DNA from 4 places in the Streptomyces sp. NPDC088554 genome. Region 4 is predicted to be linked to each of the others. Evidence: riboswitches for the same ligand, from Rfam matches in the RefSeq annotation. Region 4 holds a riboswitch; each other region holds the start of a gene.
The links. Region 4 has a riboswitch for cobalamin ahead of ACIP8W_RS29095 ((2Fe-2S)-binding protein). Riboswitches for the same ligand answer to the same signal wherever they lie in the genome.

Region 1 (3,803 bases), on a different contig from region 4:
GGCGGGAAGAAATGATCGGGTGTCGGCGCGCCGAAGTCGCGCCGGGGCACTCGATGCCTCAACACATCGATACAAGGGCTGGGACCGATGGCAACAGGCACCGTGAAGTGGTTCAACTCGGAGAAGGGGTACGGCTTCCTCAGCCAGGACTCCGGCGGCCCGGATGTGTTCGTACACTTCTCGGCCATCCAGAGCAACGGCTACCGGACCCTGGAAGAGGACCAGAAGGTCGAGTTCGAGGTCACCCAGGGGCCGAAGGGACCGCAGGCGGAGACGGTCCGCGCGCTCTCCTAAGCGTGTCGCGAACGTACCGCCTGCCCGTTCGGCCTTCAGCCCGTTCTCATCCGCCGCGCGCTGTCCCTCGGACCGCCTCTGTTGGACGACCCGTGGGACAGTGCGCGGTTCCGGAGGGTGTCAGACACACCGACCCGGCAGGATGCCGCCTTTCGACCGGGGCCTAGGACGGGACTACGGACGGCGCCTCGGACGGCGCCTGTGACGACGCCTCGGATGCCGTCCCGCTCGGCTCCGCGCCCGGCTTCCCCTGCTGGAGCAGCCGCTCGGCCAGCACCCCGAAGATCACCCCGAACGCCGTCCACAGCACTGCCTGTACGGCGATCGACGCCAGCCTGAACTCCCAGAGCAGCGCCGCCGGGAACGACTCCGGGACGGCATCGGTGTTGGACGGCAGTACGAGGCAGGCAAGGGCGATGACGACGACATAACCGGCGCCCGCGACGAGCGACGCGTTCCAGTTGCCGATCCGCGGCGCGAGTCGCTTCCCCGCGATGACCGCGATCAGCGCCACCAACACGCTGAGCAGGATCATCAGGAAGTAGAGCGCGGTACGCCTGCCGATGGTGTCCGGACTGCCCACCGCGGGCGGGGCCGCCGGATACTTCAGGAACGGCACCAGGAACACCGTGACGAAGGCCGCCCCGGCGATCATCGTGGCGGTCGCCCTCGGGCCGAACCGGCCGATCCTGCCCAGGCCGACGGCGAAGACCAGCGAGGCGATCCCGCCCACGGCCACCCCGTACACCAGGACACCGGTGGCCAGTCCGAACGTCGACTGGACCGGCCTGCTGACCAGTTCCTCCTCTTCCTCCTCGTCGCCGTGCGCGTGCGCGGCGGACGATTCCTGTCCCTCGGACACTTCCTGGTGCGCGGGAGCGGACCGCGCCTCCTCCTGGGCGATGGACGCCCGTACGGAGGGCTCACCCGCCAAGTAGGCCAGCGCGAACGCGAAGAGCCCGGCCAGCAGCCCCGCGACCATGCCCCGGACCAGGAGATTTCTGACGGTGGATCCATGCATGTGCGTGATCTCCGTCAGTGGCAGGGAAAACCGAGCAGATGACGGCCGTCGTGCACCCACTCATGCACCCCCGCACCGGAGAACACCGATGTCGCGCCCTGTTCGGCGCCGACGAAATAGAGCAGCACCAGCATCAGGGTGCCCACGAACACGGCCCACGGCAGAACCGCGCCCAGGGGAAGCGGAGTTACCGGGGTGCTGACGGGGGAAAGGACCGGGGTCGCTATGGACTGAGCCATGGCACAACCTCCTTGGGGAACTCGCGTCCCATTGAATGGAGCTCGAACGACGGCCATCGGGTCTGACTCACCGGACCCCTTCACGCCGTACGCGCGACGAACCCCCGGTATTACAGTGGCGCGACCGTGCCGGATTCCCACCGGACTTCCGTCTCGCCGTCGTGATTATCGACGTGAAGGTACCGCGAACCGGCAAACAGGCCAAGAGGCACTTCCGGGAACCGCCCAGGCCATGGAGCCGAAGAGCCCCCCGACTCCGAGCCTCCCGCTCACCCCTGGCGCTTATCCTCGGCCCTTCACCCGGTCCAGCGCGGCGACCCCCGCCGCCGCCAGACCGACCTGGATTATCAGCTCGATCCAGTCGAACCCCTTGGTATCGGCCACCCCGAAGCCCGCCGCGACAGCCGTACCGATCAGTGCCGCGACAACGCCGACCGCGATGGTCCACAGCACACCGATGCGCTGACATCCGGGTACCACGAGCCGCCCCAGCACGCCGATGACGACGCCGATCACGATGGCCGTGACAATGCCGGAAATCTCCATGTCCCGTCCCCTCCTCCTCACACACCCGCTACGGACAGTGGTGCATGACCAGACGTCTGCCCGTCGAGAACCCGTTCAGTCCCGAAGTGCGATAGTTCGCCAGTTCGGTTTGGTGGGCCGGGAACAGGGAATCTCGCGGGCGCTTTCACCGCGCGAACGGCTCGGCGTCGCGCTACGGACGGCTCCAGCCCGGGTCCCGCCCGGTCAGCGCCAGCAGCGCGTCGAACGGCTCCGCGTCCTCCGCCACCGGCACGGGCTCCCCGAACACCCCCGTCTTGCGCGCCGTCGGCGCCAGCGTCCGGAACTCCGCCCCGACCGCCCCGACCAGCGTCGCGTCCGGCTCGTACGGCTGCCCGCGGCCCGCGCCAGATCCCACCCGTTCCCACCCGTACACGATCAGCGCGCACGGAGTAGGCGCGGTGGGCTGGTCGTCGGTGACGCCCCTGACAACGGTGACGGTACGTTCGGCCGCCACCCCCAACAGCGTGCCGATCTTGGCGTTCATAGTTCCGACCCCAGGCACCCGCAGCCCGAGCGTTACGCAGCCGTCGTAGGGGTGGCGGTGCGGCAGCCGAGGGCCGAACGCCTTATGCCACGCTGGCAACCATGGTCGTACTGCGCTCCGTCGTTCTCTTCGCCCTCGCCGCCGTTCTCGAAATCGGCGGCGCCTGGCTCGTCTGGCAGGGAGTACGCGGCGACGGCACCGGCGGCGGGGGGCGCGGCTGGATCTGGATCGGGGCCGGGATCATCGCCCTCGGCGCGTACGGCTTCGTCGCCACGCTCCAGCCGGACGGCGAGTTCGGCCGGATCCTCGCCGCGTACGGCGGGGTGTTCGTCGCGGGGTCGATCCTCTGGGGCATGGCCGCCGACGGCTACCGCCCGGATCGCTGGGACATCACGGGAGCGCTGATCTGTCTGGCGGGCATGGCAGTGATCATGTACGCGCCCCGGGACCACTGAGGCGGCCACCGGCCACGGACCCACCGGGCCGTCCGGCCGCCCCGGAAGCCCCCCGGAGGAAGACCACCCGGAAGCCCACCATCCGGTCGGCGCGCCCGCCGCCGTCCGCACCCCGCCTATCCTGGCCGGACAGATCAGCCGATCATATGCGCGAGGAGTACGAAATGACCGCCGCCGGGACCCCCATCGCCGTCATCACCGGAGCGAGCAGCGGCATCGGCGCCGCCACCGCGCGGACACTCGCCGCCGCCGGCTATCACGTCGTCGTCACCGCCCGCCGCGAGGACCGCATCGAGGCGCTCGCCGCGAAGCTCACCGTCGAGGGCCACCGCGCCACCGCGTACGCCCTCGACGTCACCGACCGCGCCGCCGTCGACGCCTTCGCCGGCGCCCTGGACACCCTCGCCGCCGAGACGGCCGAGACGCCCGAGACCGCCGAGACGCCCGGCACGCCCGGCGGCGTGCTCCAGGTGCTCGTCAACAACGCGGGCGGCGCCCTCGGCGCCGACCCGGTCGCCACCGGGAACCCCGAGGACTGGCGCCGGATGTACGAGACGAACGTCCTCGGCACCCTCAACCTCACCCAGGCCCTGCTGCCCGCCCTCACCGCCAGCGGCGACGGCACGGTCGTCGTCCTCTCCTCCACCGCGGGCCACGGCACCTACGAGGGCGGCGCCGGCTACGTGGCCGCCAAGCACGGCGCCCATGTCCTCGCGGAGACGCTCCGCCTGGAGATCGTCGGC
Region 2 (3,803 bases), on a different contig from region 4:
AAGCCGCGCGGCGGCTGGATGAGGATCAGCAGATTCCCGAAGCGCAGGGCGGCGAGCACGATGTCACCGTCCGGGTCGCCGCCCGAGGCGACCCGGCTGCGGTCGAGGAACATCTCACCGGGCGCCGGGCCCCAGTGCCGCTCCACCGATTCCCGCAGGTCGGCGGGGAGTTCCGCGTACCAGCGGCGGTAGTCGGCGGCCGGGATGCGGACCGGGTTGCGGGCGAGCTGCTCCTCGGTGAGCCAGTCCTGGTCGTGGCCGCCCGCCTCGATCAGCGCGTAGATCAGCTCGTCGCCGTCGCCGGACTCCAGCCCCGGTACGTCCGTGTCCGCGCCCATCTCGCCGAAGTCGTAGCCCTGCCCGCGCAGTTCGCGCAGCAGCTCGACGGCGCTGGCGGGGGTGTCGAGGCCCACGGCGTTGCCGATGCGGGAGTGCTTGGTGGGGTAGGCGGAGAGGACGAGCGCGATGCGCTTGTCGGCGTTCAGGAGGTACGAGAGCCTGGCGTGGCGTACGGCGATCCCGGCGACCCGCGCGGCCCGCTCGGGGTCGGCGACATAGACCGGCAGCCCCTCGGGGTCCAGCTCCTTGAAGGAGAACGGGACGGTGATCAGCCGGCCGTCGAACTCCGGCACCGCCACCTGCGACGCGGCGTCCAGCGGGGACAGCCCCTCGTCGCTCGCCTCCCAGGTGGCGCGGGAGCTGGTCAGGCAGAGCGCCTGGAGAATCGGTACGTCCAACGCGGCCAGCGCGCCCGCGTCCCACGCCTCGTCGTCCCCGCCGGCCGACGCCTCGGCGGGCTTCGTACCCCCGGCGGCGAGCACGGTCGTGACGATCGCGTCGACCTCGCCGAGGGCGGCCAGCAGCTCCGGCTCGGGGGCGCGCAGCGACGATACGTAGAGGGGGACGGCGCGGCCGTCCGCCGCCTCGATCGCGTCGCACAGGACGTCCACGAAGGCGGTGTTGCCGCTGAGGTGGTGGGCGCGGTAGTAGAGCACCGCGACGAGCGGCCGCTCCGCACCGTCCCGGCCCGCCTCCGCCTCCACCGGCTCGCGGTCGATCCGGCCCCAGGTCGGCGAGGCGGCGGGCGGCTCGAAGCCGTGGCCGGTCAGCACGACGGTGTCGGAGAGGAACCGCGCGAGCTGCTGGAGGTTGGCCGGGCCGCCGTGCGCGAGATAGCCGTGCGCCTCGGCGGCGATCCCGATGGGGACGGTGGACGCCTCCATCAGCTGGGCGTCGGGCGCCTGTTCGCCGGTGAGCACCACCACGGGACGGTCGCCCGCCAGCAGCAGGTCGATCCCGTCCTGCCAGGCGCGCAGCCCGCCGAGGAGCCGTACGACGACCAGGTCGACGCCCTCCAGCAGCGCGGGCAGTTCATCGAGCGCGAGCCGGGCGGGGTTGGCGTACCGGTACGGGACCGGGCCTCCCGCCGCGCGGGCGCTGAGCAGATCGGTGTCGGACGTCGACAGGAGCAGAAGCATGCGGCGTCTGGCCTTCCTCGGGGTCCGCGCCCCGGGCGGGATGAGTGGACGGCGGGAGTTCCTGGCTCGCCCGGCTCGCGTTGCCGCTTGGCCGGGCTCACAGTGGCGGGACCGCGCCGGGCTCGCACCGGGCTTCCTCCCCATGACGCCGTCGTGGCGTTGTGACGGGTCCGGTGACCCGCCGTCTGCATAGTAAGTGCTGAGGTCACGGCCCGGGAGGCCGCCCGGACGGACCGGTGGGGAGCACGGCCCGGCTCGGTATGCTCGCCGCCATGCCGCCCACCACTCCAACACCCGTGAACCGGGACGAAGCCCCCTCCCGGCCCCCCGTCCGGGAGCGCGGCGACGCCTGCCCGGGTGCGCTGCGGCTGCACAGCGCCGACGACGGACGGCTGGCGCGGCTGCGACTGCCCGCCGGGATCCTGACGCACCGTCAGGCGCAGGTGCTGGCGGAGGCCGCGGAGCGCCTCGGCGACGGGCATCTGGACATCACCTCCCGGGGCAACATTCAGCTCAGGGGGCTGGCCGCGAGCTGCGGCGATGAGCTGGGCGCGCTGCTGGACGAGGCGGGTCTGCTGCCCTCGCCGGAGCACGAGCGGGTACGGAACATCGTGGCCTCCCCGCTCTGCGGGCTGGACGGATCCGCCGCCGGGGACGCCCAGTCGTGGGCCCGCGAGCTGGACGCGCTGCTGTGCGCGAGCCCGGCGGCGACGGCCCTTTCGGGGCGTTTCCTGTTCGCGCTGGACGACGGCCGCGGCGATGTCGCGGCCCTCGGCGCGGATGTGACGTTGCTCGCACGGGGGGACGGCGCGGTCACCGTACATACCGGGGCGAACCGCTCCGGGGTGCGGGTGGCCGCGGCCGACGCCCCGCGCGCCGCGCTGCTGGCGGCGGAGACCTTCCTCACGCTGGCGGCGGCGAGCGGCTCGGGCGCCTGGCGGGTACGGGAACTGCCGCCGGGCCCGGGGCGGGAGCTGGACGGCGCGGTGGCGCGGGCACTGGCACGGGCGGGGATCGGGGCGCCGGGGGACGGCGGTTCCGGGGGGTTCGGGGACGGGACTTCCGCGGACGGTACGCCGGGGGACGGCGGTTCCGGGGGGTTCGGGGACGAGGCTTCCGCGGACGGTGCGCCGGGGGACGGGACTTCCGCGGACGGTGGGCCGGGGGACGGCGGTTCCGGAGGGTTCGGCGACGAGGCTTCCGCGGACGGTGGGACGGGGGACGGTGCTTCTGCGGACGGTGGGACGGGGGACGGCGGTTCCGGAGGGTTCGGCGACGAGGCTTCCGCGGACGGTGCGCCGGGGGGCGGGACTTCCGCGGACGGGGCGCCGGGGGACGGGACTTCCGCGGACGGGCCCGCCTGGCCTCGCTCCGGGCCGCCCGCGCCCGGTCCGACGCGGTCCCCCGACGGGACCGTCGCCCTCTCCGTGTACGCCCCGCTGGGACGCCTCAGCGCCGGCCAGTGGCGGCTGCTGCTGTCCGCGGGCGCGGGCGGCGTACGCGTGACCCCCTGGCGCGGCGTGGTCGTACCCGCCCTGGACCCGGCCGCCGCCGACGCGCTGCTGGACCGTCTCCGTACCGCGGGACTGATCACCGACGCCGGCTCGCCCTGGCACGGCGTCGGCGCGTGCACCGGCCGGCCGGGGTGCGCGAAGGCGCTGGCGGACGTACGGGCGGACGCGGCCGGAGCCCTGCCGGCGCCGGGCGGACGCGACGCGCTGCCGGTCTACTGGTCGGGGTGCGAACGGCGCTGCGGCCACCCGGGGGGCGCGTGGGTGGACGTGGTCGCGACCGCCGAAGGCGCGTACACCGTCTCCGTGCACGACGTGCGCGAGGTACATGGCCCCACACCTGTGGCCGCCCAGCGAGAACTGGCCGAAACGATCAGAACAGCCCGAAAAACAACAACGACAGCGACGACAGCAGTGACGAAATGAGCGAGCCCAGCGTGTCCACAGCGTTCGACTACGAGAAGGACGGCGCGGCGATCTACCGCCAGTCCTTCGCCACGATCCGCGCCGAGGCGGACCTCTCCGGGCTGCCCGCCGATGTCTCCCGGGTCGCGGTGCGGATGATCCATGCCTGCGGCATGGTCGACCTGGTGCGCGATCTGGCCTTCACGCCCACCGTGGTGGCCCGTGCCCGGGAGGCGCTGCTCGCGGGCGCGCCGATCCTGTGCGATGTCTCGATGGTCGCCAGCGGCGTGACCCGCAAGCGGCTGCCCGCCGGCAACGACGTCGTCTGCACCCTCTCCGACCCGTCCGTGCCCGCGCTCGCCGCCGAGCTGGGGACGACCCGCAGCGCCGCCGCCATGGAGCTGTGGCG
Region 3 (3,803 bases), on a different contig from region 4:
GGTACCCCGTCAGCTGTTCGGCGAAGTACTGGACCATGTCGTTGCGTTCGGGCTCGCCGTGGACCAGGACGTCGATACCGGCCTTCTCCTGGAAGGAGATCACCTCGCCGATCTCGGCCCTGATGCGCTCCTCGTAACCGGCCGTGTCGATGCGCTCCGCGCGCAGATCGGCGCGGGCGGCGCGCAGTTCGCCGGTCTGCGGGAAGGAACCGATGGTGGTGGTCGGCAGCGGGGGCAGCCCGAGGTGCGCCCGCTGCGCGGTGGTGCGTACGGAGTAGGGCTGGGAGCGGCGGGCGTCGGCGTCCGTGACCGCGGTGGTCCGGGCCCGTACGGCCGGATCGTGCGTGATCGGCGAGGTCGCGCGGGAGGTCAGATCGGCGCGGTTGGCGGCGAGTTCGCCGGTGATCGCGCCGACGCCCTGGGAGAGGCCCTTGGCGAGGGTGACGATCTCGCTCGTCTTCTGCCTGGCGAAGGCGAGCCAGCGCCGGATCTGCGGGTCGATGTCGCGTTCCGCGGCGGCGTCGATCGGGACGTGGAGCAGGGAGCAGGAGGCGGCCACGTCGACCCGGTCGGCCAGGCCGAGGAGGGTGCCGAGCGTGGACAGGGACTTGGCCAGGTCGTTGACCCAGATGTTGCGGCCGTTGACCACGCCCGCGACCAGGCGCTTGCCGGGCAGCCCGCCCACGGAGGCCAGGTCGTCGAGGTTGGCCGCGGTGGCCTCGGTGAAGTCCAGCGCGAGCCCCTCGACGGGAGCCTTGGCCAGTACCGGCAGCGCGTCGCCGAGCCGGTCGAAGTAGGAGGCGACCAGCAGCTTCGGCCGGTCGGCGAGGGCGCCGAGATCGCGGTAGGCGCGGGCTGCGGCGTTCAGCTCGGCCGGGGTGCGGTCCTGGACCAGGGCGGGCTCGTCCAACTGCGCCCATTCCGCGCCGGCCGCGCGCAGGGCGGCAAGGACTTCGGCGTACACCGGCAGCAGCCGGTCGAGGAGCGTGAGCGGGTCGAAGTCCGTCGGCACACCCGGGGCGGGCTTGGCCAGCAGGAGATAGGTGACCGGGCCGACCAGCACCGGGCGGGCGGTCAGCCCGAGGCCGAGGGCCTCCCGCAACTCCGAGACCTGCTTTGCCGAGTCGGCCGTGAAGATGGTGTCAGGGCCCAACTCCGGTACCAGATAGTGGTAGTTGGTGTCGAACCACTTCGTCATCTCCAGCGGCGCCACGTCCTGCGTGCCGCGCGCCATCGCGAAGTAGCCGTCCAGCGCGTCGGCGGCCACGGCCTCCCGGTGGCGGGCGGGGATCGCGCCGACCATGACGGTGGTGTCCAGGACGTGGTCGTAGTACGAGAAATCGCCGGTCGGCACTTCGTCGATGCCGGCCTCGGCCAGCTCCTGCCAGTTCGTGCGGCGCAGTTCGGCGGCGGTGGCCCGGAGGGCGTCGGCGTCGACGCGGCCCTTCCAGTACCCCTCGATGGCCTTCTTCAGTTCCCGGTTCGGGCCCTGGCGGGGGTAGCCGTACACGGTGGCCCGTGCTGCCGCGGCTGCGGTCTCAGTGGTCACGGAGATCTCCTTCGCGAGATGAATCCCTGAGATCCCGGCGACGGGACGAGGACGCGAAGGATGACGAACCCGACGGAAAGCGACCCGCGCGGCAAAAGCGCGGTCGTCCGCCGGATATGTACGCCGACCCGCCCACGAGGTCACCGGGATATCCGCGCACGAGTGGTCGTACGCGGGCAACGGGCAGGTCTTCGGACTCGCGGGCACATCCTCCTGATGGAGGACGCCTACTGGCCGTCGCTTCCCAGCCCCTGTATGTCGGGCCCAGTGCGTATGACGGCGGTCGTTCCCACTCACCGCTGCGGGGCAGTCCCGGATTCCCACCGGGTTCCCTCTTACGACGCCTCCCGCCTGGCGGACGGGTGCGAACCAGCTGCGCCGGTCAGCCTACGGGTCCGCTCGGCGACGCGACGGATCACGACCAGATCCGGATGGTGAGGTGTACCACCACGCGCGGGGCGTGAAAGGGGCCGAGAGTGGGAAGCGCCGCACGGGCGCTTCCCGCCCGTTCCCCTCCGGCGCCGTCCGGGAACCTTGTGGCGGGCGCGTACCAGCGGTTCGCTGTAGGCGCGCATGACGGGGCGGGTTCCGGTCGGTCAGGAGGTCAGGTGGCCGGTGTCGCCCAGGTGGACGATCTGGCGGTTGTGGAAGAAGTCGTCCTCCCGGAGGTGGGTGACGCTGCCGGACGGGGCGCGGAAGTTGACGTAGCCCAGTGCGTCGACGGGGAGGCGGGCCCAGGCGGCTACCACGAAGGTCAGGGCGAAGCCGTGGGTGACGACGATCTGGTGCTCGCTGTCGAGGCGCAGGATGTCGTCCATGGCGGCGTAGACGCGTTCGGCGAACACCGTTTTCGTCTCGGCGCCCTGGACGCCCTCGTGGTGGTCCATGCGGTTCCCGGTGGCCGGGGGCGGCAGGAAGCGTTTGTCCAGCCATTCCTGGGGGCGGCCCTCCGCCTCGCCGTACGACTTCTCGCGGAGCCTCGGGTCCCATACCGGGGTGACGCCGAACTGTCCGGCGATCTCCTCGGCGGTGCCGCGGGTGCGGAGCAGGTCGGAGGAGATCACGTCGACATCGGCGTCCTCGGGGATCCGCACGCGCAGTGCGCGGGCGAGGGCGGCGGCGTCCCGGCGGCCGTTCTCGGTGAGTTCGGAGTCGTACCAGCCGCCGACCAGTCCGTCGACGTGGTGGCTCGCCTCCGGGTGGGTGACGACGTAGACGTTGCGCACCGTGATGTGCCTTTCCGCTGAGAGTTCGGGCCCATGTGTGCCGGACGGTACCGCAGGACGTCAGGCGGACGGGCCGGGGAAGGACAGTTCGAGCACCATCAGGCCCCACAGGAGCTTCGCCCGGTCGTGGCCCGCGGCGTGGGCGGAGAGGACGTCGCGGACGGCCGTCCCGCTCAGGTAGCCGGCCGCGCACAGGCGGGGCCGGGTCAGGATATCGGTCGTGAACTCCCACAACTTCCCGCCGGGGCGCAGGAAATGGGAGACCGGGAAGGTGAAGGGCTGCTTGCGGCGTTGGCGCACCGCAGCCGGGATCAGGGGCGCGCCCGCGTCCCAGAGGACGCCCTTGCGCCGGTCGCCGTCGACCTTCAGCGGGTCGGGGACGCGGCGCGCGAAGCGGGTGACCGCCGGCTGGCAGTAGGGCACCCGGCCCTCGACCGAGTGGGCCATGGACAGGTGATCGAGCTTGCGCAGGTTCAGCGCGGGCAGCTTGTACAGCCGGTCGAACGTCAGCAACCGCTCCAGGCGGGAGGCCGCGGCCCGGTCCAGCAGCTCCCTGGCCTGCCGCCGGCTGCTGGTGCCCTCGTCGAGCAGGGCCCGGTAGCCGGGGGAGCAGAGGCTCCGGTACTCGGCGTGCGGGACCAGGGAGAGGCGGTCCAGATAGCGTTCGGGCCAGGTGCCGTCGGTGGCGGCCAGGGCGGTGCTGTAGCGGCGGTAGCCGCCGAACTGTTCGTCGGCGCCGTCGCCGACGAAGCACACGCGGAATCCGGCGGCGGAGATCTCCCGGAACAGTACGTACGCGCTCAGGGCGTGCGGGGTCGCGTTGGGCGTGCCGAGCGCGCGCACCATCGCGGGCAGCAGGTCGGGCACCTCCGCCTCGCGCACCTCGACGACCTCCAGGGGGATGCCCGCGTGCGCGGCGGCGGCGCGCGCGTACCGCTCCTCGTCCGTGTCGTGCGTGCCCTCGTGGGTGACGTGGAAGCCGGTGACATCGGACCGGTGGGCGGACAACAGGCTCGCCAGGGCCGCGG
Region 4 (3,803 bases):
CGCGTATGGATGGTCGCGGCGCGCGTCAGCAGCGGCTCCACATACGCCCGGCGCAGCGCGTCGGTCGACGCGAAGCCCGGCTCGTCCACCAGCCACTCGTCCGGTACGTCGGCGGCGACCTCGGCCAGCAGCTCCTCGGTGACCAGCGGCGCCAACTCCGCCGCGGCGGCGGCCACATCGGGACCGAAGGAGGCGAGCACATGGTCGGAGGCGTTGTACGGCTTCGCGGCGGACGCCTGGGCGCCCGGCCAGTTGTGGTGCCAGATCATGGTGGCGCCATGGTCGATCAGCCACAGATCGCCGTGCCAGACCAGCATGTTGGGGTTGCGCCACGAGCGGTCCACGTTGTTGATCACCGCGTCGAACCAGACGATCCGCCCGGCCTCCAGCGGCCCCACCTCGTACGCCAGCGGGTCGAAGCCGATCGACCCCGGCAGATAGTCCATCCCGAGGTTCAGCCCGCCGCTCGCCTTCAGCAGCTCCTGCACCTCCTGGTCCGGCTCGGACAGCCCGATCACCGGATCCAGCTCCATCCGCACCAGCTCGGGCACCCGCAGCCCCAGCCGCCGCGCCAGCTCCCCGCAGATCACCTCGGCGACCAGCGTCTTGCGCCCCTGTCCGGCGCCGGTGAACTTCATGACGTACGTACCGAGATCGTCGGCCTCGACGATCCCGGGGAGCGAGCCGCCCTCACGCAAGGGCGTGACATAGCGGGTCGCGATCACTTCTCTGAGCATTTCCCCAGGTCACCCGTCTCTTCAACCGCGCAGTCCACGACCACTGCCGGAGGGGCATAGTAACCGGGGGTGATCGCCGGTGAGGTGCTCCGGCCGTGCGGGAGGCGGCCCGCTCAGCGGGACAGCGCGCAGTCCCCGCACAGGGCCCCCTCGCCGCCGGGTGCCGCGCGGTAGATCAGGCAGCAGCTGCGGCGCCGGAACGCCCCGTCGGGCGTCGTGACACTGGTGTCGCGCAGCGGGGGCCGCTCCAGGAGGAGCGGGATCAGTGTGCGGGTCCGTGCGGTGAGATCCGGGCGGGCTGCCGTGATCATGGTCGCGGCTCCGTTGACGGCCGACGCGGTGTTGCCCCACAGGATGTGCCGGGAGACCGAGAACTCCGCCACGGCGTCAGCGAGTTCGCGCAGCGGGCCGTCCAGCAGACGGCTGCTCAGCTCGTCCGCCAGCCGGGTCGGCGAGAGCGCGGATTCTCCGGCGAAGGCGCCGTCGGGCAGCGACAGGGGCGCCGGGCCGCCGGTCGCGGGCTGCCAGCGGGCATCCGCGAGGGCGGGGGCGAGGACCAGGCCGTGCAGTACGGCGGCGGCCAGGGCGGGCGAGACCAGGCGGGCGGCCAGCCCCAGATGGGCGACGGACGCCGCGACCCGGAGTTCGACCGCGTCGGGGGACCGCCCGCCGGCCACGGCCAGCCAGTCCCGTACGTCCGCCACCCGGGCTTCGAGCAGCGGCCGGGACATCGGTTGCCAGGGCGGGGACGGCTCCGTGCCGGACGGGTGCGCCTGGACGGCGAAGAACGGGCCGAGCGCGGCGATCTCCTCGGTCACCGCACCCGCCGTGAACGGACCGGTCATGCCGGAACCGGGCCCTGCGAGGACGCCGAAACCGGCAGGGCGACCGGCGTGGACACCGGACGGGTTACGGAAACGCTGCTCAAGGTGAGCCCTCCTTCGGGATCGTGCGTCCCTTGCGTGTACGGGCGGAGTGAGCGTTCAGTGTCCGACTTGCCTGCCACCTTGCCGGGGGGGCGGGCTCACAGTGGCGCGACCGTGCTGGAATCCCACCAGCTTCCTTGCCCTCACTACGGGCCGAACGTACGGCCCGTTTCTCCGGCCCGTCAATCTCCCCCGGTCGCCACCGACACCACGCGGTCCTGCGTCAGCGGGCGCGGCGCGCGCGGTGGACATGGGTGATGTACGGGAGTGTGAAGCGGGCACGGTCGCGCAGGTCGGGGTGGCTGTCGACGAGGTGGCCGAGGTCGTGCTCCAGGAGGGCGCGTCGGCGGGGGGCGATCCGGCGACCGCACCCCCACACCATGCAGAAAACAGAGCGGTGCTCCCCTTCTCATTTCCCGGAAGTCACCGCTTCACATTGCCCCTGCGATGTTCAAGGGCAGTCCGGCAGGTTCTTCAGCTCGGCGACATCGATGTGAACGTAATGAGCGGTGACATAGCCGCTCCTGTTGGCGAGCTTGTGAATTCCATGGAATACCCGCGCCCGAGAGCGAGGACAAGGAGAAGGGGATCGGCCTAATGGGCATTTCGCTCGCTGTTCGGTTTTTCACGCACCGACAGCGTCCGCAGGCCCGGTGAGTCGAGGATGTCGCGCTCGCAGAACCGCGAGGTCACCCAGTGTCCGGTGGAGAAGAGCGTGGTCTGGTCGCTGAAGTGCGGGGAGCGTGGATTGGGGGACTGGGAGTAGGTCAGCAGTGTGCGGGCCACGGGGCAGCCGCTGCCGTCCCAGCCCACCGCCTGGATATGGCTGGAGCCGAACGGCACCTCCGTATAGCCGCCGGCCATCGGGTGCCAGTCCGCCTCGATGGTGTTCCAGACTCCCAGGGGATGCGTGCCCCCCGGTACGGGGATGCGCTGCCCGTTCCGGGTGACGAACTGGTGCTCGCCCAGTTCCGAGTCCAGCGCGATCCCGGCGGCGCGCAGCTCGGCGACGGCGTCGGCCAGCGCACGGGCGAAGCCGGGTGTGGTGGTGTTCAGTGTGTTCGGGGTGTGCACCGGGTCGCTGGGGGAGAAGGGCACCGTCCACAAGTCCGCCTCCGGAACCGTCGCGAGGAGTCGGCGCCAGAAACGGTCGAAGAGCAGCGCCCCGCGGCTGTGGGTCTTCATGGTGCGGTCCCAGCGGGCCAGGACCCGGCAGGCCCCGGTGACATCGACCGTCCTGCCCGTACTGCTCACCGCGCTGCCGCCCGGCAGTGCCGCGCAGGCGCGGGCCGTTTCGGCGGCGGCGAGATCACCTGCGGGTACGCGGTTGGCGAACTGCTGCCGCTGGAGGTCCGCGACCGTCAGTGCGCCTCTGCGGGCCATCGCGGAGATGTCGTCGATGGCCCCGCGGGTGCGCAGCGAACGCGGTGTGCCGACCGTGCCGAAGATCCGCGGGTAGCCGGTGATCGGGCGGTCGGCGTGGGTGAGCCAGGCGCTGTCGTTGGAGTTTTCCACGTACGGGGTGTCCTTGAGCACCGGCAGGGCGGCGGGGCCGAAGATCCCCGGCTGTACGGCGTCCGCGTCCGTGCCGGGTGTGCAGGTGCTTCGGGCGCCGTCCAGGACGGCCAGTCCCGACGCGGGATAGGTGGTCCTGCCGAGCGGTGTCGAGCAGCGCCGTACCAGGTCGTCGGTGATCCGGGGCAGTACTTGGGACTGGGTGAAGAGCGTGTGACCACCCGAATCAGCCGCGATGGTGTTGGCCCACGGGAGTCCCTGTGTCCGGTGCAGGGCGGTCAGGATCTCGTGCGTGCTGCGGGCTCTGGACAGACCCAGCGCCGTGTCGGAGCCCCGGAGGTTGACCGCGTTGGGGTCGTTGAGCGCGTACGCCGTGGTGCCGGTCCAGGGCAGTGTCATACTCGCCGCCGAGCGAGGTGAGGACCGGTCCGTACCGGGTCCACCACTGTGCACGGGTCACCGGGGAGCCGTCCTTGACCGGCACGGTGACGGTGCGCCGGGTCATCCGTTCCCGCCGGCCGTCCACGAAGTAGGCGGTCGGGTCGGCCGGATCCAGGGCCAGCTGGTACAGGTTCCTGGCGACGCCGGTGGCGACGGTGTGACTCCAGGCGATGTGGGCGTTGTA

Region 1: it holds a riboswitch for cobalamin, as region 4 does, so the genes downstream of both, ACIP8W_RS07370 (CbtB domain-containing protein) here and ACIP8W_RS29095 ((2Fe-2S)-binding protein) in region 4, are expected to answer to the same signal.
Region 2: it holds a riboswitch for cobalamin, as region 4 does, so the genes downstream of both, cobN (cobaltochelatase subunit CobN) here and ACIP8W_RS29095 ((2Fe-2S)-binding protein) in region 4, are expected to answer to the same signal.
Region 3: it holds a riboswitch for cobalamin, as region 4 does, so the genes downstream of both, metE (5-methyltetrahydropteroyltriglutamate--homocysteine S-methyltransferase) here and ACIP8W_RS29095 ((2Fe-2S)-binding protein) in region 4, are expected to answer to the same signal.

Annotation. Positions count from the first base shown of each region.
Region 1 is NZ_JBIVMF010000005.1:6,702-10,504, reverse strand. It holds gene ACIP8W_RS07380 (cold-shock protein) at 88-294, shown strand; gene ACIP8W_RS07375 (CbtA family protein) at 458-1,315, opposite strand; gene ACIP8W_RS07370 (CbtB domain-containing protein) at 1,330-1,554, opposite strand; cobalamin riboswitch at 1,592-1,763, opposite strand; gene ACIP8W_RS07365 (GlsB/YeaQ/YmgE family stress response membrane protein) at 1,837-2,100, opposite strand; gene ACIP8W_RS07360 (hypothetical protein) at 2,273-2,605, opposite strand; gene ACIP8W_RS07355 (YnfA family protein) at 2,707-3,060, shown strand; gene ACIP8W_RS07350 (SDR family NAD(P)-dependent oxidoreductase) at 3,225-3,803, shown strand, end outside.
Region 2 is NZ_JBIVMF010000005.1:18,573-22,375, reverse strand. It holds gene cobN (cobaltochelatase subunit CobN) at 1-1,478, opposite strand, end outside; cobalamin riboswitch at 1,513-1,677, opposite strand; gene ACIP8W_RS07435 (cobalamin biosynthesis protein CobG) at 1,751-3,415, shown strand; gene ACIP8W_RS07430 (precorrin-8X methylmutase) at 3,412-3,803, shown strand, end outside.
Region 3 is NZ_JBIVMF010000023.1:76,006-79,808, forward strand. It holds gene metE (5-methyltetrahydropteroyltriglutamate--homocysteine S-methyltransferase) at 1-1,549, opposite strand, end outside; cobalamin riboswitch at 1,714-1,938, opposite strand; gene ACIP8W_RS24840 (histidine phosphatase family protein) at 2,146-2,775, opposite strand; gene asnB (asparagine synthase (glutamine-hydrolyzing)) at 2,836-3,803, opposite strand, start outside.
Region 4 is NZ_JBIVMF010000036.1:38,732-42,534, reverse strand. It holds gene ACIP8W_RS29100 (HipA family kinase) at 1-737, opposite strand, end outside; gene ACIP8W_RS29095 ((2Fe-2S)-binding protein) at 851-1,582, opposite strand; cobalamin riboswitch at 1,702-1,839, opposite strand; gene ACIP8W_RS29090 (hypothetical protein) at 1,887-2,045, opposite strand; partial or broken gene ACIP8W_RS29085 (penicillin acylase family protein) at 2,258-3,803, opposite strand, start outside.